One region of the Alteromonas sp. LMIT006 genome, then DNA from elsewhere that is predicted to be linked to it. Evidence: predicted binding sites of a transcription regulator. Region 1 holds the regulator's gene; the other holds the start of a gene.
What was found. The regulator NrdR, encoded in region 1, represses ribonucleotide reductase genes. The targets are predictions, from matches to a motif close to AAACACNANATNTNGTGTTT.

Region 1 (10,310 bases):
ATGGACTTGATGAGTATGTGGATTCAATTCAACATCAGCCAAAAAATTGTGCACACTGCCTACACTGCCAAGAGTTTCCCCATAATGATTGAATACTCTGATACCAATAATATCCCCTAGAGACATATAACCAGTCAAAATCACAGACAGTTGTTCTTGAGCTGAGGAAGAAAGGGTATTTCGCGCGTCTAGCTGCTCATGTAACCATGGAGCTAACGAGCCAGCAGCAATGTTGGCGATTTTGGTGCCTAATTCAAGAGTGTAGGATTGGTAAACATTTGCCGAGCGTTCAGATTGCAACGACCAGACTGCTAAAATTCCGTAAATGGTCACCGCGATAAAAAACACGCGCCAAATAAATCGAATAACGGGATTTTGCATAGGTCAACTGATAAAAAATACGATACAATACAACCATAAATCAATCTGTACGCAATGCCAAGTATAAACCCATTATGAATCATCTATTTTCTGCGAGCGAGCTTGTTAAGCACCTACAAACGCCTCAACTTTTTTCTTCTAGCTCTCTTACTTGGTCTGCGACAGCACCAGCGCAAGGCGATTATGTATTGACCATCGTTGGGCAATACCTCAATCGCTATATCGTCGAAGCCGTATTGCAAACGCTACCGGAGCAGACAGATTTTGTGGTTACTCTACACAGCCTATCATCTAATTTCGAGCTGGATGCTGTGGTCATACAACTTGATACTCCTGCTACCCATGATTGGCTAACCGCTCAATCAGAACGGTTTAACATTGAATTATTTTGCCAAGCGCATCAACCAAGTCTGCAAGCTGGTGGTGTAATGGTGATGGATATGGATTCTACTGTGATCCAAATCGAATGCATTGATGAGATTGCAAAGCTTGCCGGTCGTGGAGACGAAGTCAGTGAAGTAACTGAGCTGGCGATGCAAGGAAAGTTAGATTTTGCGCAAAGTCTTGTACAAAGGGTTGCCTGTCTTAAAGGCGTTCCTGCAATTCAACTGCAACAAATACGCGATGGTATTCCGTTAATGCCAGGTATTAGCTCGTTAGTTATTACCTTACAAGCACATGGTTGGCATATTGCTATTGCCAGCGGTGGTTTTACTTATTTTGCGGATTACGTAGCGGCTCGACTCGGTTTAGTAGAGGCCGTTGCCAATCAACTTGAGATAGTCGATGGCGTTCTGACGGGCAAAGTAATCGGCGCTATTTCAGATGCGCAAACTAAAGAAGATACTTTAAAGCGCTTGGCACAACAGCATAATATTCCCTTGTCACAAACCATCGCATTGGGTGACGGAGCGAACGATCTTGTGATGATGCGTGATGCTGGCTTAGGTATGGCGTTTCATGCCAAACCACTGGTGCAAGAGCAAGCGCAATGTGCAATTCGCTATCACGGTCTCAATGCTACCTTGTTTGCACTTTCAGCTTAAGAGGCAACGACCGATTCGAGCAATGTTTTTTGGTTGTCGGCGATGACCCTTTGCACCGTTTTGTGATATTTCCTTTGCGCTTGTAAGGCATTGCAATAAAATACTATCGACTTAACGACAAAATTATTTATTTTATGGCTAAGAAAAAATCGACGTATGTGTGTAATGAGTGCGGTACTGAACATCCTCGCTGGCAGGGGCAATGTAATGGTTGCAACTCATGGAATACACTTACTGAGATGAGTATAAATCAGTCGGCTTCGCCAGCGGTGCGCAATTTTTCCGGCTACGCAGGTGCCACGAGTGCCAAAGTTGAGACTCTATCAAGCATTGATTTGGCCGCTTTACCGCGCTTTAGTTCCGGATTTCATGAGATGGATAGGGTGCTTGGCGGCGGTATTGTTCCTGGTTCCGCCGTACTCATTGGTGGCTCACCTGGCGCGGGTAAATCGACCTTGCTTCTGCAAGTAATGTGCTTATTAGCACAACAAAAGTCAGTATTGTACGTCACCGGTGAGGAATCACTGCAACAAGTGGCCATGCGAGCGCAACGGTTAGGTTTAGCAAATGATAACCTGAAACTATTAGCCGAAACGAACATTGAACAAATTTGTCAAATAGCACTACAAGAAGCCCCGGATGTTATGGTTATTGACTCTATTCAAGTCATGCACGTCCCCGATATCACCTCAGCTCCAGGAAGTGTATCACAAGTGCGAGAAGGGGCTGCGTACCTGACCCGTTTTGCCAAACAAAATCACGTCGCGTTATTAATTGTCGGTCATGTGACAAAAGATGGTTCTTTGGCGGGGCCTAAGGTACTAGAGCATTGTATTGACTGTTCCATGTTGCTGGAAGGTGATGCAGACGGTCGGTATCGCACTTTGCGCAGTCATAAAAATCGCTTTGGCGCAGTCAATGAACTCGGTGTGTTCGCAATGACCGAAAAGGGCTTGAAAGAGGTCAATAACCCGTCTGCGATTTTTTTGTCACGAGATGAGCAACAATCTCCTGGTAGCATTGTGATGGTAGTGTGGGAAGGCACGCGTCCACTACTCGTTGAGATCCAAGCGCTCGTTGACCATTCACAAGCTCATAATCCCAAACGGGTTGCCGTGGGTCTAGAACAAAATCGCATGGCGATGCTACTGGCCATCTTGCATCGGCATGGTGGACTGCTCATGAATGACCAAGATGTGTTTGCCAATGTGGTCGGTGGGGTCAAGGTCGCTGAAACCAGTGCTGATTTGGCATTATTATTGGCGATGGTGTCGAGTTTTCGTAACCGAAACTTGCCACAAGAGTTGATTGCGTTTGGTGAAGTGGGGTTGTCGGGTGAAATTCGACCGGTTCCGAATGGGCAAGAGCGCTTAAGTGAAGCCGCCAAGCACGGCTTTAAAGTGGCTATTGTCCCCAAGGCAAACGCGCCTAAACGAACCATCCATGGAATGCGGGTGATTGCCGTATCGCGTTTGAGTGATGCGCTTGAGGCAATTCAAGAGATTTCTTAAGGCTACGACTGTCACAAAGCATAAATACACATAAATAAATGCATTTAACATTGACCTGATTACTTATTAGGCGTATTCTAAGTGTGTTGTCTATAGACGCATTCCCTACAGTTCCGGTCGTTGTTTTATCCTCTGCTTGCACTTTCGATTGCCTTCTATGGCAATTTTTTAGCTAATTAAATTTAGCTGTGTTTATTTATTTATATCTATAGGAAAAATTATGTCGGACGTTTCAACCGGTATCGTAAAATGGTTTAACGAATCAAAAGGATTTGGCTTCATTCAACAAGAAAATGGCCCAGATGTGTTTGCACACTTCCGCGCAATCAAAGGTGAGGGTTTCCGCACTTTGAATGAAGGTCAAAAAGTACAATTTACTATCGGTCAAGGCCAAAAAGGTCCACAGGCAGAGAACATCGAAGTTATCTAATTTCGACACTGTACACCAAAAAAGGGGCTTGATAGCCCCTTTTTTATTGGAAGTCTACTACTTGGCAATCTTCTTATATTTCAAGCGATGCGGCTCAACTACATCTTGACCAAAGTTTTCTTTGAGCCATGCCTCGTAATCAGTGTAATTGCCCTCATAGAAGTTGATCTTACCTTCATCTCGGTAGTCCATTATATGAGTTGCAACCCGGTCAAGGAACCAACGGTCGTGCGAGATGACCATGGCACAACCAGGGAATTCTAATAACGCATTTTCCAATGCACGTAAGGTCTCAACGTCCAAGTCATTAGTTGGTTCATCCAATAACAGTACGTTCCCTCCGGCTTTAAGAAGTTTGGCCAAATGCACCCGATTGCGCTCACCACCAGATAAATCTTTGATGAATTTTTGTTGATCCGTACCCTTAAAGTTAAAGCGAGAACAATACGCTCGGGCATTGATTTCAAAATTGCCAATACGAATGATATCTTGCCCATCGGATATCTCTTGGAAGACGGTTTGGTTTTCATTCATGTGGTCGCGGAACTGTTCAACCGAGGCAATTTGTACTGTCTCCCCCACATCAATGGTGCCGCTATCGGCTTGTTCTGCTCCAGTAAGCATTCTAAAGAGGGTGGATTTACCTGCACCGTTTGGACCGATAATGCCAACAATAGCACCTTTGGGCACAGAGAAAGACAAATCATCGATCAACACTCTGTCACCGTATGATTTGCTCAAGCCGTTCACATCAATGACTTTATCACCGAGGCGCTCGCCCGGTGGGATGAATAGCTCATTGGTTTCGTTTCTCTTTTGATAATCGCCGGTCGAGAGTTCAGCAAAACGAGCCATACGGGCCTTGGATTTAGCTTGACGACCTTTCGGATTTTGTCTGACCCACTCTAGTTCTTGTTTAATCGACTTTTGACGTGCACTCTCTGCTTTTTCTTCTTGTTCTAGACGCTTGTCTTTTTGTTCTAGCCACGATGAATAATTGCCTTCCCACGGGATCCCTTCACCACGGTCTAGTTCTAAGATCCAGCCAGCAACATTATCCAAGAAATATCTATCGTGAGTTATCGCTACGACGGTGCCATCATAATCGTGCAAGAAGCGCTCGAGCCAAGCCACACTTTCAGCGTCCAAGTGGTTGGTTGGTTCGTCAAGCAGCAGCATGTCAGGCTTTTCGAGTAGTAACTTACACAATGCCACGCGACGACGCTCGCCTCCGGATAATTTGCTAATGTCTGCATCCCAAGGTGGCAGACGCAAGGCATCTGCAGCTCGTTCTAGTGCAGCATCTAGGTTATGACCATCTTGCGCTTGAATAATCGCTTCAAGCTTGCCTTGCTCGGCTGCCAGTGCGTCAAAATCTGCATCTGGTTCGGCGTACGCGGCATAAACTTCATCTAAGCGAGTAAGTGCATGCTTGACTTCACCAAGCGCAAGTTCGATATTACCACGCACATCTAAAGACTCATCAAGTTTTGGTTCTTGCGGTAGATACCCGACTTTTATGCCAGGTAGGGGACGCGCTTCACCTTCAATATCGGTGTCTACCCCGGCCATGATCCGTAACAAGGTGGATTTACCTGCACCGTTTAAACCTAACACACCAATTTTGGCGCCAGGAAAAAAGCTCAGGGAAATATCTTTTAAGATGAAACGATTCGGCGGGACGATTTTGCCGACCCTGTGCATGGAGTACACGAATTGTGCCATGAGATCCTCTAAATAATTGAAAATGATTAATCGAGTGTAATTTTAGCATTGTGTCGATTCTCCACAACTGCTTTTTACAGCAGGACAATTTCTGCACACAAAATTTTGTTGAATCAACTTAGATGATTTATGATAAGACGCATATAGCTTTGTCAAAGAGATACGCATGAATATCCAAGCCCTTGCCAACCACCTAAACGCAACCTTACACAATCTTACCCAAGAGGAAGCCACACAAATTCAAATTAACAAAGTGGCGCCACTCGATGAGGCTCAAACAGGGGATATTACCTTTTTGAATGACAAAAAGTACCTGTCCAAACTGCCTGAATGTCATGCCAGTGTGGTGATATTGACGGAAGCACTTGCCCGCGATTACGCTGGTGCGGCGTTGGTGATGAAAGATCCGTATGTTGGTTTTGCGCTGGCAGCGCAACAGCTCGATCCGACCCCGCGTCCCCAATATGGGGTCCATCCCAGTGCAGTCATCGATGACACGGCTCAAGTAGGGGCTAATGCAAACATTGGCCCAAATGTAGTGATTGAAGCAGGTGCTATTATTGGTGAAGATGTCACGATTGGTCCGGGCTGTGTGATTGGGGTAAATGCAGTCATTGGTTCTGGTTCACATATCCATGCGAATGTAACGATTTATCACTCCTGTCAGTTAGGTCAAAAGGTTGCTGTACTGAGTGGTACAGTCATTGGCCCAGATGGATTTGGCTATGCCAATGACGCAGGTACGTGGCGTAAAATCCCGCAAACCGGACGCGTGATCATCGGCGATAATACCGAGATAGGTGCGTTGTGTACGATCGACCGAGGCTCCCTTGCCGACACGGTGATTGAACACAACGTGATCATTGATGACCAAGTACACATCGCTCATAACTGTCAAATTGGCTCTGGCTCGTGTTTATGTGGTGCAGTCGCCATGGCGGGGAGTGTAAAAATAGGCAAAAATGTGATTGTCGCCGGTACTGTTGCGATAAATGGCCACATCACCATTTGTGACAATGTGCAAATAACCGGCAATACCATGGTCACATCAGACATAACCGAGCCCGGGGTGTATTCCTCTGGCATGCCACACGCGCCATACAATGAATGGCGTCGAAACTCAGTGCGTTACAAGCAATTAGACCACCTCGCCAAACGAGTGAAAGCACTGGAAACAAAATAAATCATTTTGATAAAAAGTTTTAATGGGTGCACTGCTAGGTTTTTGCTTAAAAATTGCGTAAAATACGACTTTAAACATAACCTTGCTCAATCTATAGGTATTTGACTTATGCTACAGCGCAACATGAATATTGCTGATTTCGATCCTGAATTAGCCAAAGCCATCGAACTTGAAAATCAACGTCAAGAAGATCACATTGAACTTATCGCGTCAGAGAACTATTGTTCGCCACGCGTTTTGGAAGCGCAGGGTTCGCAGCTAACAAATAAATATGCGGAAGGCTATCCTGGTAAGCGTTATTACGGTGGTTGTGAGCATGTTGACGTAGTCGAAAACCTAGCGATTGAGCGTGCCAAAGCCTTGTTTGGTGCAGAATATGCCAACGTACAGCCTCACGCAGGTTCGCAAGCTAATACTGCCGTATTTGGTGCTTTGCTCAACGCAGGTGACACTGTATTGGGTATGTCCTTAGCACACGGTGGTCATTTGACCCACGGCTCTCATGTTAACTTTTCAGGCAAAATTTACAATGCAGTGCAGTATGGTATTGATGCGGATGGTGTAATTGATTATGCCGAAATCGAAGCCTTAGCATTAGAGCATAAGCCCAAGATGATCATCGGTGGCTTCTCGGCCTACTCAGGTGTGGTGGATTGGGCAAAATTCCGTGAGATCGCTGACAAAGTGGGTGCATACTTATTAGTTGATATGGCGCACGTTGCTGGTTTAGTCGCTGGTGGTGTTTATCCAAACCCAGTGCCTCACGCTCATGTGGTGACAACGACCACGCATAAGACTCTAGCTGGACCTCGTTCTGGTTTGATCTTGTCTGCGTGTGGCGATGAAGATATTTACAAAAAACTGAATTCATCAGTCTTCCCTGGCAATCAGGGGGGGCCTTTGTGTCACGTGATTGCAGCGAAAGCCGTTGCCTTTAAAGAAGCATTAGAGCCAGAGTTCAAAACCTATATGGCGCAGGTTGTGAAAAACGCACAAGCAATGGTTTCAGTGTTCCAAGAACGCGGCTATAAGATTGTTTCCAATGGCACGCAGAACCACTTGTTCTTATTAGATTTGATTGATAAAGACATCACAGGTAAAGACGCTGATGCGGCGCTAGGACAAGCTCATATTACCGTGAACAAAAACTCAGTTCCGAATGATCCGCGCTCACCGTTTGTTACTTCTGGTTTACGGATTGGGACACCTGCTATTACGCGTCGCGGGTTTAAAGATGCTGAAGCAATGCAAGTGGCTAATTGGATCTGTGATATTTTGGATAACATGGGTGATGAATCAGTTATCGCTCGAGTCCAATCAGAGGTTAGCGCTTTGACTAAGCAGTTCCCTGTATATGCGTAGCACTTTCGCTGTACAATGATTATGATTAACCGGCTATATGCCGGTTAATTTGTTTATGGAGTAGAGCATGCATTGTCCTTTTTGTCATGAGCAAGACACCAAAGTCATCGACTCACGCTTGGTCGCGGATGGTCATCAAATCCGCCGCCGGCGCGAGTGTGCGTCTTGTAGAGAACGGTTTACTACCTTTGAAATCGCAGAACTAGTAATGCCTAGAGTGATCAAACGCGATGGCACTCGTGAACCGTTTAATGAAGATAAGTTGCGTGCGGGGATTTTACGCTCCTTAGAAAAACGCCCTGTCTCAGCAGAGAAAATTGAAAAGGCAATCGTCGAAATCATGTCCAGTATTCGTGGCACTGGTGAGCGTGAAGTGAATACTGAATTTGTCGGTACACAAATCATGAATCGTCTCAAAAAACTCGATCAAGTCGCCTACGTGCGCTTTGCATCGGTCTATCGCAAATTTGAAGACATTCGTGAATTTGGGGAAGAAATTGCCAAACTAGGTCAGCAGGATCTCGATCTCGAATGAGTCTCTCGAACTTTGATTATCAAATGATGGCGCGCGCTCTGCGTTTAGCCAAGTTAGGTGAGTACACGGCACGGCCAAACCCAATGGTTGGGTGTGTGATCACCCAACAGGAGAGTATCGTCGGAGAGGGACATCATCACCAAGCAGGCACTGCGCATGCCGAAATCAACGCGCTGCAACAAGCCGGAACGCGAGCCAAAGCAGCCACGGCCTATGTCACCCTTGAGCCATGCGCTCACACAGGCCGCACTGGCCCTTGTGCCAATGCACTGATTGACGCGGGTATTGGTCGTGTAGTGGTAGCGATGCGTGATCCCTTTCCCGAAGTATCGGGCAAAGGCATTGCTAGATTAAAAGCCGCAGGTATCGTTGTTGATGGTCCTTGTTTAGAGCAACAAGCAAGAGAACTTAACGCTGGTTTTCTAACTCGAGTCGAGGCTAAGAGACCTTTTGTAACGCTCAAAATGGGGATGTCTTTGGATGGCAAAATCGCGTTAAGCAATGGCCAAAGTCAATGGATCACCTCGCCGCAAGCCAGAGCAGACGTGCAATTACATCGTGCTCAATCTGATGCGATCCTAACTGGTTCAGGGACAGTCCTCGCAGATAATCCAAATTTGCAAGTCCGAATGAACGAAGCGCCTCAGGCGTTAAAAGATGTCTTATTGCGCAATCCATTAGCGCAATTTGAGCAGCCTTTGCGTGTCGTATTGGATTCACATAACCGCGTTGGCGAACAAGGCATGTTCCAATCCGCCAATGCTCCAGTATGCGTGTTTAATGTGATACAAAATGATGCGCTACCAACTCATAATAAACAAATTCGTATACCGCTTGTCGCTGAACGTCCTAATTTGAGTGTCATGATGGAAAAGCTTGCACAAATGCAACTGAATCGTGTCTGGGTTGAAGCCGGTTCCGGATTAGCGGGTGCTTTACTTGAAGGGCACTGCGTGGATGAACTTGTCCTTTATCAAGCACCAGTGATTCTTGGGGATAAGGCTCAAGGCGCTTTTGCAATCTCTGATTTAACTCAATTGCAAGATGCGGTAAAATTCACCCTGAAAGAACAGCGTACCATCGGTCCTGATCAAAAATTCATTTTCTCGTTAGAACCTTAGGAAACCTTATGTTTACTGGTATTATTGAAGCAGTTGGCACTATCACTGGGTTAACGCAAACGGGTAAAGATATTAAACTTAAAGTGCACTGTCCTAATTTGGATATGTCAGATGTACAGCTTGGCGACTCCATTGCGACTAATGGTGTATGTTTGACTGTCGTAGAATTTGGCAATGATTATTATTGTGCGGACGTCTCGACAGAGACCATTAAGTATACCGGTTTTGCACATTATACTTCGGGCATGCAAGTTAACTTAGAAAAAGCCATGCTACCGACCTCTCGTTTTGGCGGTCACATTGTGTCAGGTCACGTGGATGGCGTGGGCTCGATCAGTCGTATCATTGACCAGCATGAATACATTGAAGTCTGGGTCAAAATGCCGCAAGACATCGCTCATTATATTGCTCATAAAGGCTCTATTACGGTGGATGGAGTAAGCTTGACAGTGAACGCACTGGATGGAGATGAGTTTATGCTGTGGCTGATCCCGCACACCTTAGAAAAAACCATTATCGGACAATACAAAATCGGTACTCAAGTCAATCTTGAGGTCGATGTGATTGCTCGTTATTTAGAACGCTTAATGCAAGGTCAAAAAGAACATAACAAACAAGACATTAGCATGGCATTTTTAGCTGAAAACGGCTATTTAAAATAGGAAACACAGACGCTTATGTCCACCTTTAATACCCCTACAGAACTGATTGAAGATATTCGCCAAGGAAAAATGGTCATTTTGATGGATGACGAAGACCGTGAGAATGAAGGCGACCTCGTAATGGCGGCAGAGCATGTCACACCTGAAGCAATTAACTTTATGGTCACTCACGCGCGTGGTTTAGTCTGTTTGCCAATGACAGCTGAGCGTTGTCGTCGTTTAAAATTACCATTGATGGTCGACAAAAATTCAGCTCAGTTCTCGACTAATTTTACGGTTTCCATCGAAGCTGCGGAAGGGGTGACAACGGGTATTTCAGCTGCGGATAGAGCCACTACCATCTTAGCCGCCGTC
Region 2 (10,310 bases), 420 kb from region 1:
CCTGCACTATTGAGTAAAAAGTGATTGGTATTGGTATGCCAAAAGGCATGTGTCATTAACCGATACCATTGTCCTTGATTCACGGCATCATGTTGAAAATTGAACGTATCAATATTATAAGCAAATGGTACTGAACATATAAAAACAGTAACTATCAGCAAAAGGGGGCTTAGGAGGTGTTGACGATCAATGGGTAGGTGCTTTAACATTTAGATAACATATTGATGTTTTTGGTATATGATACGCATTGTAATTACATGCGACAAATAATAAAAATTAGGATCCCTACATGCAACACATCGCCATTGAACAATATGGGCATATTCTAACGCTTACCATCAATCGCCCAGACAAAAAAAACGCACTCACCAGAGACATGTATTTGAGTCTGGCCAATGCCATCAATTACGCCGGACACGATGAGGACGCTAGGGTCATTATTATAAAAGGGACTGATGGTGTATTCACTGCGGGCAATGATATGCATGATTTTATTTCTGCGACTCAGCAAACCGATGCCGATGTCAATGAAACCGAGCAGTTCATGCGTGCGTTGATGGAATGCGAATTACCAATTATTGCGCAAGTAGAGGGCCTTGCGATTGGAATCGGGGCAACGTTATTGCTCCATTGTGATTTTGTTTATTGTTCGCGTAACACTATCTTGAAAACCCCCTTTATCAATTTAGGCCTGGTCCCAGAATATGCATCAAGCTACATCATGCCGCGCTTGATGGGACATGTAAAAGCATCTGAGTGGTTGTTGTTAGGGGAATCTGTCACTGCTGAATCCGCGAAAGACATGGGCATGGTGAACGAAGTACTAGAAACAGAAGCGCTACAAGCAAAAGTCATGCAAACGGCGCAAAAACTCGCAGACCTGCCACAAGCGGCACTCAGACAATCTAAGCGATTAATGAAAGCGAATACCATCGCGGTGAAAGATCATATGTACGCTGAGCTCAAAATTTTTATTGCGGCAATGCAGTCCGAAGAGGCTAAACAGGCATTTGACGCATTTGTACAACGAAGTTAGAAATATGATTTAAAGCTACCGCCTTCGTTGTCACCGCAACCAACAGCCAACACCAATACCGCACAAGCAGCCCATAATTTAATTAATTTCATCCTTGTTTTATCCATAAAAAAAGGGAAGTAAATACTTCCCTTTTTATCGACAGAAATATAAATTACTGAACTTCTTCTAGGTCGCTGAACTCACCCGCAAACATTGGGCTAGATAAATAACGCTCGGTACCAGAAGCCAAAATAACAACAACAACTTTGTCTTTATTTTCTGGTCGTTCTGCATAACGCTTCGCCGCAACAACGGCTGCTCCAGAAGAAATACCCGCTAGAATACCTTCTTCTTTCATTAGGCGCTTGGCCATTTCCATACATTCTTCGTTTGAAACTTGCTCCACTTCATCGACCAAATCCAAATCTAGGTTTCCAGGAATAAAGCCTGCACCAATACCTTGGATTTTGTGTGGGCCTGGAGTAAGCTCTTCACCCGCTTTGGCTTGAGTAATCACTGGTGAGTCAGTTGGTTCTACGGCAACGGTAGTAATCGCTTTACCTTGCACTTCTTTGATGTAGCGAGAAACACCAGAGATCGTACCGCCAGTCCCTACACCAGCAACAAATGCATCAATAGTACCGTCAGTGTCATTCCAAATTTCAGGCCCTGTAGTCTTCAAGTGAATTTCAGGGTTCGCTGGATTATCGAACTGTTGCAATAACACGAATTTTTCTGGATCCGTTGCAACAATTTCTTGAGCAGCAGCAACTGCACCTTTCATGCCTTTAGCTGGTTCAGTTAATACGAGCTTCGCGCCAAGTGATTTGAGTAGTTTACGACGCTCTAAAGACATCGAGCTAGGCATAGTCAAGGTAAGAGGGTAACCCTTGGCTGCAGCAACAAACGCTAAAGCAATACCAGTGTTACCTGAAGTTGGCTCAACCAGCTCTTTTCCTTCAGTTAACACGCCACGTTTCTCTGCATCCCAAATCATATTTGCGCCAATACGACATTTGACAGAGAAAGAAGGATTTCGTGATTCGATTTTTGCATAAACGTTACCGCTGGTTACGCGGTTTAGTTTTACAAGTGGAGTATTACCAATGGCCAAAGCGTTATCGTCAAATACGCGCATAATGATTCCTTTTGTGGTTTGTGTCGGCCTAAATGCTCATTGGCTATTTAGGTATATTATTCAGTTATACCTATATAATTTATCACAGCGTTGTTTTTTTAAAGTACTCTTTCGTTATAAGATAGACGCATTAACAATAAAATTACAATCTTGAGGCGGATATGAAGTTTACTGGAACAGATAATTACATTGCGAGTGACGAATTACAACTTGCGGTTAACGCTGCCATGCTCTTGGAAAAACCGTTATTAGTAAAAGGCGAACCGGGAACAGGGAAAACCATGCTCGCGGAACAATTAGCTCAAGCGATGGATGCAGAGTTGTTTCAATGGCATATCAAATCTACGACTAAGGCTGTACAAGGCTTATATGAATACGATGCGGTGTCTCGCTTACGCGATTCACAGCTCGGTGATGACAAGGTGCATGATATTGCTAACTACATCAAAAAAGGCCCATTGTGGTGTGCATTCACAAGTAGCAAGCGCAGTATTTTATTGATTGATGAGATAGATAAAGCGGATATCGAGTTTCCCAATGACTTGTTGTTAGAACTGGATAAAATGTCTTTTTATGTGCCTGAGACGCAAGAATGGGTGAGTGCGCAGCAACGTCCGATAGTTATTATTACCTCTAATAACGAAAAAGAGCTGCCTGATGCGTTTTTGAGGCGCTGCTTTTTTCATTACATCAAATTTCCAACTGCAGATGAGCTTAAACGCATTGTCGATGTGCATTTTCCGAATCTCAAGCCACGCTTATTAGAAACCGCCTTGGAACGTTTTTTTGCGGTTCGAGACGTACCGGGCATCAAGAAAAAACCTTCCACTTCAGAGCTGATTGATTGGCTAAAACTTCTCGTAGCAGAAGACATTCCTTTGGAGGTGTTACAAAACAAAGATAACGCAAATGCAATGCCCCCATTATACGGGGCGTTACTCAAAAACGAACAGGATATGCATTTGTTTGAAAAGCTCTTATTTATGGCCCGTCGCTAAATGGAGTTTTCGGCATGTTGATTGAGTTTTTTCTCACCTTAAAACAATATCAAGTACCGGTGTCACTGCGAGAGCATTTGGATTTGCTGGATGCGCTCGACAAGGAGGTTGTCTATGCTGATTGGGAAGCTTTTTATCAGGTTTCGCGTTTGATTTTGGTTAAGGACGAAGCGCATTTTGACAAGTTTGATCGAGCTTTTGCACATTATTTTGAGGGAGTCAGTCAGCTCGAACTCTTTAGTGATGAATTACCTGCTGACTGGCTGCGCAAAGAGATTGAAAAGCGTTTATCACAAGAAGAACGAGACAAAATCGAAAAGCTAGGCGGTTTAGATAAGTTGATGGAAACCCTTAAAGAGCGTCTTGCCGAGCAACAAAAGCGCCATCAAGGTGGCAATAAATGGGTTGGTACGGGAGGGATGTCTCCGTTCGGTGCGTATGGAGATAATCCAGAAGGGATCCGAATCGGACAAGATAAAAATCGCAATTTCTCAGCAGTAAAAGTGTGGGATAAACGCGAATTCAAAAACCTCTCCAATGATGAACGCCTTTCATCTCGGAATATGCAAGTGGCGTTGCGTAAGTTGCGCCGGTTTGCACGAACTGGCGCTGCCGAAGAACTCGATATTGATGATACCATTGGCGCGACAGCAAAAAGCGCTGGTCTATTGGACTTGAAGATGCGTCCTGAAAGACATAACGCGGTAAAAGTGATTATGTTCTTTGACGTGGGTGGTTCGATGGATATGCATATTCAGCAGATTGAAGAACTGTTTTCGGCAGTGCATGCAGAGTTCAAACATCTGCGATATTTTTATTTTCACAATTGCGTCTATGAAGGAGTATGGGAAGACAACTCTCGTCGGCGTAATGTCTTATCAATATATGAAATTTTGCGAACGTATGGTAAGGATTACAAATGTATTTTCGTTGGTGATGCGACCATGGGACCTTATGAAATCACTTATCCTGGTGGCAGCGTTGAGCATTGGAATGAGCAAACCGGTGAATTCTGGTTACGATTGTTATTAAATCACTTTACCCATAGCATTTGGTTAAATCCACAACCTCACACGTATTGGGAATATCATCATTCAATAGATATTATTCGCGATATTATTGATGACAAAATGTATCCGTTAACGCTGGACGGTCTGGGGCAGGGGATTGCAAAGCTGTTACAAAAGTGAGCTATTTTTCGCTTACATTGATGCGTTTTCCAGTAGCGTTTATGGATACTTTGATACCTGTAAAACGCTCTACTCTTAAATAAAATCTAATACATTCAATTGCATGTGAAAACTGTACTGTTTAGTTTTTTATACATGTTGTATTTTTGCTCCTGAGTTACCTGTTTTCATTCTTTGCTAAGTACATCGTTAAATGGGTGACTCTTTTTGTCTATTAAACAGTAAACTTTGGAGATAATTATGATTCAAATCTCACTAGAACAATCTCGGAATGTTGTTGGTGGTTCAAATCCTGGAACAAGACGGAGAAATGCTAGAGGGTCTATAGGCAATGATCCTATTTCAAACACTACAGCTATGAATATAGGTGCTGGGCTGGGTGCATTTGGTACGATTATTGGTGTTATCCCAACTCCAATTACCTTTGGGATCGGCAGAGTACTGCAAATTGCGGGGGCAGCCGTTACAGCAGGTGCGTTAGGCGATGGGCTAAAAGATAGTCAGTAATTTATGTCACTCTGTGTCTACACTTAGTAGAGTGAGGCACTCTTAATTTATAGAGGAATTAAAGTATGTATATTGCACTTACTGTTGTTGCTTACATATCAATTGCTTATGGCATTAGTTTAAATGAAACAATCATGGGTATAAACAATAATGTATTTAAACTTGTGCTACTGATAGTTGCGCCGATGGATGTGTATTTTAGAGTACAACGAGAAGTTAGAAATATTGAAGCTAAATATCAAGCGTCAAATCCGACAGAGCCACAGTACAACAAGGTAAAATCTCGTCATCATCAATAAAAGCAAGGGGGTCAGTTGTGTAGTCGACCTCTCCAGAAATGATCTTACAACGACAGGCACCACAAAATCCTTCTCGACAATGATATTCAATCGCGATGTTATGCGCTTCAAGGTCGTCTAGTAATGTGTCTTTAGAAGTAGAAAAGGCTGTGCCGTCACGCAATGTCACAACACAACCTTTTGTCGAATTACTCATAAAGGATCAGAGTTCAAACTCGTCGAAGTCTTCTGCCGATACTTCTGAATCGATTTGACCAACCAGATAAGAGCTTATTTCTGCTTCTTGTGGAGCAACTTGCACATTATCGGAATGTAGATAGTTGTTCATCCAAGGCAAAGGATTAGAGCTGATGTCGAAAGGCTGGCCTAGACCAATCGCAGCCATACGCTGATTCGCAATATATTCTACGTATTGGCATAAAATCTCTTCGTTTAAGCCAATCATCGAGCCGTTCGCGAACAGATAGGCTGCCCATTGCTTTTCTTGCTCAACCGCTTTTAAAAATATTGCGCGAGCTTCTGCTTCACATTCTTTGGCAATTTCAGCCATTTCTGGATCATCTTTACCTTTGGCCCATAAGTTCAAAATGTGCTGAGTAGAGGTGAGATGTAAGTTCTCATCGCGCGCAATTAGGCGAATGATTTTGGAGTTACCTTCCATGAGTTCACGTTCTGCGAACGCAAAGGTACAAGCAAAGGACACATAAAAACGAATCGCTTCTAAGGCATTCACCGAGTTCATGCACAAATAAAGTTTTTTCTTTAGTTCACGCATGTTGATGGTAATTGACTCACCATTGATATCATGTGTGCCTTCACCGTGCGTTTGCCAAACTTGTGTGGCAAAAATCAAGTCATCATAATATCTTGAAATGTCCGTCGCACGCTGTTTGATTTGTTCATTATCCACGATGTCGCCGAACACAGAAGATGGATCAGTAAACAAATTACGCAAAATATGGGTGTATGAGCGCGAATGAATGGTCTCAAAGAACGACCAGGTTTCGACCCAGGTTTCCAATTCAGGAATAGAAATAATCGGTAAGAACGCAATGTTTGGGCTGCGACCTTGTACCGAATCTAATAGTGTTTGGTACTTTAGGTTCGAGATGAAGATATGCTTTTCAGCTTCACTCAGCGCTTGGAAATCCGCTCTGTCCTTGCTGACATCAACTTCTTCTGGTCGCCAGAAAAACGAAATCTGCTTTTCGATCAGCTTTTCAAAGATTGCGTGTTTTTGTTGATCATAACGCGCCACGTTGACTGGATTACCAAAAAACATGGGCTCGGCCATAAAATCGTTATTTTCTTGATTAAATGTTGTGTATCTCATGTGATAGTACTTCTTAGTTTATCGTTATCGTTGAAGCATGCAGACGCGTGTTAAATTTTACACGCGCCGCCAGCACATCCATCATCGTCATCTTGCTCAACAACAGCTTGGGCTTGTGTACCTTGAGTTGCGGCTTTGACTTCTAAATCATCACTGTTGCCAGCACCGTCACGGGTATTGTGGTAATACAGCGTTTTAATCCCAAGCTTATAGGTAGTTAATAAGTCTTTGATGAGCAATTTCATCGGGACTTTACCGCCTTCAAATTTGCTTGGGTCGTAATTAGTGTTTGCAGAGATAGTTTGGTCGATAAACTTTTGCATAATGCCGACCAGTTGTAGGTAGCCATCATTAGATGGAATATCCCACAGTAACTCGTAAGCGTCTTTGAGGTTTTCGTAATCCGGAACAACCTGCTTTAGCACACCATCCTTACTCGATTTTATACTAATGTGACCGCGTGGTGGTTCAATACCATTGGTCGCATTTGAAATCTGTGATGAGGTTTCTGAAGGCATCAACGCAGAAAGTGTTGAGTTGCGTAAACCATGTTTCACAATGCTTTCGCGCAATCCATCCCAGTCAAGGTGTAATGGCTCATCACAGATTTTATCTAGGTCTTTCTTGTAGGTATCAGTCGGCATCAAACCTTGTGAGTAAGTGGTCTCATTAAACTTAGGGCACGCCCCTTGTTCTTTGGCCAGCTCGTTAGATGCTTTTAATAGATAATATTGAATCGCCTCGAACGTACGATGGACTAATCCGTTTGCTGAGTGATCAGAATACTTGACGCCATTTTTGGCAAGATAATAAGCAAAATTAATGACACCTATGCCCAAAGTACGGCGACCCATAGTCGCGTTTAATGCTGCAGGTACTGGGTAGTCTTGGTAATCTAATAGACTGTCTAACGCACGCACGGCTAGCTCCGCAAGCTCTTCCAGTTCGTCTAATGACTCGATAGCACCCAAGTTAAATGCCGATAGAGTACATAACGCAATTTCACCATTTTCGTCATTGACATGCTCTAATGGTTTGGTTGGTAAGGCAATCTCAAGACACAAGTTGGATTGGCGCACTGGTGCCACTTCGGGGTTAAACGGTGAGTGGGTATTACAGTGGTCGACGTTTTGTAGGTAGATGCGACCGGTTGAAGCACGTTCTTGCATAAACAAGCTGACAAGCTCCATGGCTTTGATGGTTTTTTTGCGGATAGAGTCGTCTTGCTCGTATTGGGCATAAAGTGCTTCGAATTTCTCTTGATCTGCGAAAAACGCATCATACAGTCCGGGTACATCAGACGGGCTAAATAAGGTGATGTCTTGACCTTTGATCAAACGTGTGTACATGAGTTTATTGAACTGCACACCATAGTCAAGGTGGCGAACACGGTTTTCTTCAACACCTCGGTTATTTTTTAAGACAAGTAATGATTCAACTTCCAAATGCCAAATCGGATAAAAGAGGGTCGCAGCACCGCCACGCACACCGCCTTGTGAACAGCTTTTAACCGCGGTTTGGAAATACTTGTAAAAAGGAATACAGCCTGTGTGGAAAGCTTCACCGCCACGGATTTCAGAACCCAATGCACGGATGCGACCTGCGTTCACACCTATACCAGCACGTTGCGATACGTATTTAACGATCGCTGATGCAGTGGCATTGATTGAATCTAAGCTGTCGCCAGTTTCAATTAATACGCAACTACTAAACTGACGAGTAGGGGTGCGCACACCTGCCATGATTGGCGTCGGTAACGAGATCTTAAACTGTGACACCGCATCATAGAAACGTTTAACATAGTCTAGGCGAGTTTCTTTGGGGTAATTCGCAAACAAACAGGCTGCCACCAAAACGTACAAGAATTGTGCTGATTCATAAATCTCGCCCGTCACTCGATTTTGTACCAGGTATTTCCCTTCAAGCTGTTTGACCGCGGCATATGAGAAGTTCATATCACGCCAGTGATCTAAAAACTCTTCCATTTGTTCGAATTCTTCGGTGCTGTAGTCAGCGAGAAGATGCTCATCATATTTACCCATTTCAACCATACGTTTAACGTGGTCGAACAATTTTGGTGGTTCAAACTGACCATAGGCTTTTTTGCGCAGATGGAAAATAGCTAGACGAGCGGCGAGATATTGATAATCTGGCGCATCAGTAGAGATCAAATCGGCAGCGGATTTGATCAACGTTTCATGAATGTCTTCGGTCTTGATGCCATCATAAAACTGAATATGGGCTTTGATTTCGACTTGTGAGACGGAGACATTGTTGAGTCCTTTGGCGGCCCAAGTAATGACTTTGTGGATTTTGTCTAGATCGATCTGCTCGAGTTCACCGTTGCGCTTGGTGACTTGTAATTGTTTGTTCATAATGAGAGATGCCGTTTATTATAATTAGTGCAAATAGCTTTTGCATCCATTGCAAGGGCTAACAACAGGCCTTCTATGCCGAACTGAGATGTATTCACCGAACTATCATCCTTAAATGCCCAAATAAATGTTCCGTTCTCAATAGTGCCTCACAGAAAGTTAAGCACAAGATAATGTGGTTTGGTAGTGAATGCAACCACAAGATGATGTGTTTTAATGGTTAAAAACTGTACATTCTTTAAAACACTGTGCTGTAGGCCTTGCTACGACTTGCTTGTAGGCGATCGCAAATGTCATATGTGACGCAAAATGGGGATAAATTTTTTTATGAAAAATTTGAATGAGATTATGCAAACACGATATATGGAAGGGCTTGATGTTTTTAGATACTACATCTTGTGCTTGCTATTAACGTTTACGCACAAACTACCCAGGCATGGAGCAGCTCACAATGTAATTGACATCAATATTGCGATTGGACAAAAAATAGTCATTGCTGAGCGGGTTGAAATGTAGCCCAGTGGTGTTTTCAATCACCAGGTCAGTGTCATCAATCATACGCATCAGTTCAGAAGGCTTGATGAACTTTTTGTAGTCATGAGTCCCTTTGGGCACCAAGTTCAAAATATACTCCGCACCAAGAATCGCCATTAAGTACGATTTTGGGTTGCGATTGAGAGTCGAGAAAAACACCTTACCTCCGGGTTTGACGCATTGCGCAGCTGCCCGCACGACACTGGCAGGATCGGGGACGTGCTCAAGCATTTCAAGACAGGTCACTACATCGTATTGCTGTGGTTGTTGCTCTGCCTTATCCTCTGCTGAAACACATTCATAAACGACTTTAACACCGGATTCTAAACCATGCAGTTTGGCTATTTGAAGTGATTCTTCTGCTAAGTCAATGCCGGTGACAGTCGCGCCACCTTTAGCTAGTGCTTCGGATAAAATGCCACCACCGCAACCAATATCTAATATATTTTTAGCCTGTATCCCACCAGCTTGTTCAATGATATAGCCGACGCGCAGAGGGTTTATCTGATGCAGTGGTTTAAATTCACCATCGTGGTCCCACCAGCGTTCGGCAATGGCTGAAAATTTTGCGATTTCATTGTGGTCCACATTCATTGTGCTGTCTCTTAATTGGCTTGGTGATGATTCTGATCAATTAATAATACCAGAGGTCGAGATGGCTGCACAACGTTACAATATATGGGCATGAATATGACCTTGGTTATCTTTTGTGCAAATGATGCTTTTCACAAGGCTTTTAGTATATATTGCAGATTGAAAGTGATACTATCATGAGTCATCAACAACCCATATAAGAAAGAGAACGCGCTTCTAAGCGATTTTCTAAAACAACAAGTAGGGGACTAGGCAGTTTATGAGCGAGCGCGCCAAAGAAATATTACCGATTAATATCGAAGAAGAGCTAAAGAATTCCTATCT

Region 2: nrdA (class 1a ribonucleoside-diphosphate reductase subunit alpha) is a predicted target of NrdR. The motif match lies at 9,053-9,072, and genes of this name have one in related genera.

The regions. Positions count from the first base shown of each region.
Region 1 covers NZ_CP101291.1:1,387,941-1,398,250, forward strand. Annotated here, with positions in the region: gene NLG07_RS06510 (hypothetical protein) at 1-381, opposite strand, end outside; gene serB (phosphoserine phosphatase SerB) at 456-1,427, shown strand; gene radA (DNA repair protein RadA) at 1,562-2,938, shown strand; gene NLG07_RS06525 (cold-shock protein) at 3,159-3,368, shown strand; gene ettA (energy-dependent translational throttle protein EttA) at 3,426-5,093, opposite strand; gene lpxD (UDP-3-O-(3-hydroxymyristoyl)glucosamine N-acyltransferase) at 5,260-6,276, shown strand; gene glyA (serine hydroxymethyltransferase) at 6,385-7,638, shown strand; gene nrdR (transcriptional regulator NrdR) at 7,706-8,173, shown strand; gene ribD (bifunctional diaminohydroxyphosphoribosylaminopyrimidine deaminase/5-amino-6-(5-phosphoribosylamino)uracil reductase RibD) at 8,170-9,294, shown strand; gene NLG07_RS06555 (riboflavin synthase) at 9,303-9,956, shown strand; gene ribBA (bifunctional 3,4-dihydroxy-2-butanone-4-phosphate synthase/GTP cyclohydrolase II) at 9,972-10,310, shown strand, end outside.
Region 2 covers NZ_CP101291.1:1,806,993-1,817,302, forward strand. Annotated here, with positions in the region: gene rrtA (rhombosortase) at 1-209, opposite strand, end outside; gene NLG07_RS08425 (enoyl-CoA hydratase) at 290-1,036, shown strand; gene cysK (cysteine synthase A) at 1,191-2,156, opposite strand; gene NLG07_RS08435 (MoxR family ATPase) at 2,318-3,154, shown strand; gene NLG07_RS08440 (VWA domain-containing protein) at 3,169-4,344, shown strand; gene NLG07_RS08445 (hypothetical protein) at 4,702-4,851, shown strand; gene yfaE (class I ribonucleotide reductase maintenance protein YfaE) at 5,083-5,346, opposite strand; gene nrdB (class Ia ribonucleoside-diphosphate reductase subunit beta) at 5,353-6,483, opposite strand; gene nrdA (class 1a ribonucleoside-diphosphate reductase subunit alpha) at 6,534-8,858, opposite strand; gene ubiG (bifunctional 2-polyprenyl-6-hydroxyphenol methylase/3-demethylubiquinol 3-O-methyltransferase UbiG) at 9,285-9,986, opposite strand; gene gyrA (DNA topoisomerase (ATP-hydrolyzing) subunit A) at 10,246-10,310, shown strand, end outside.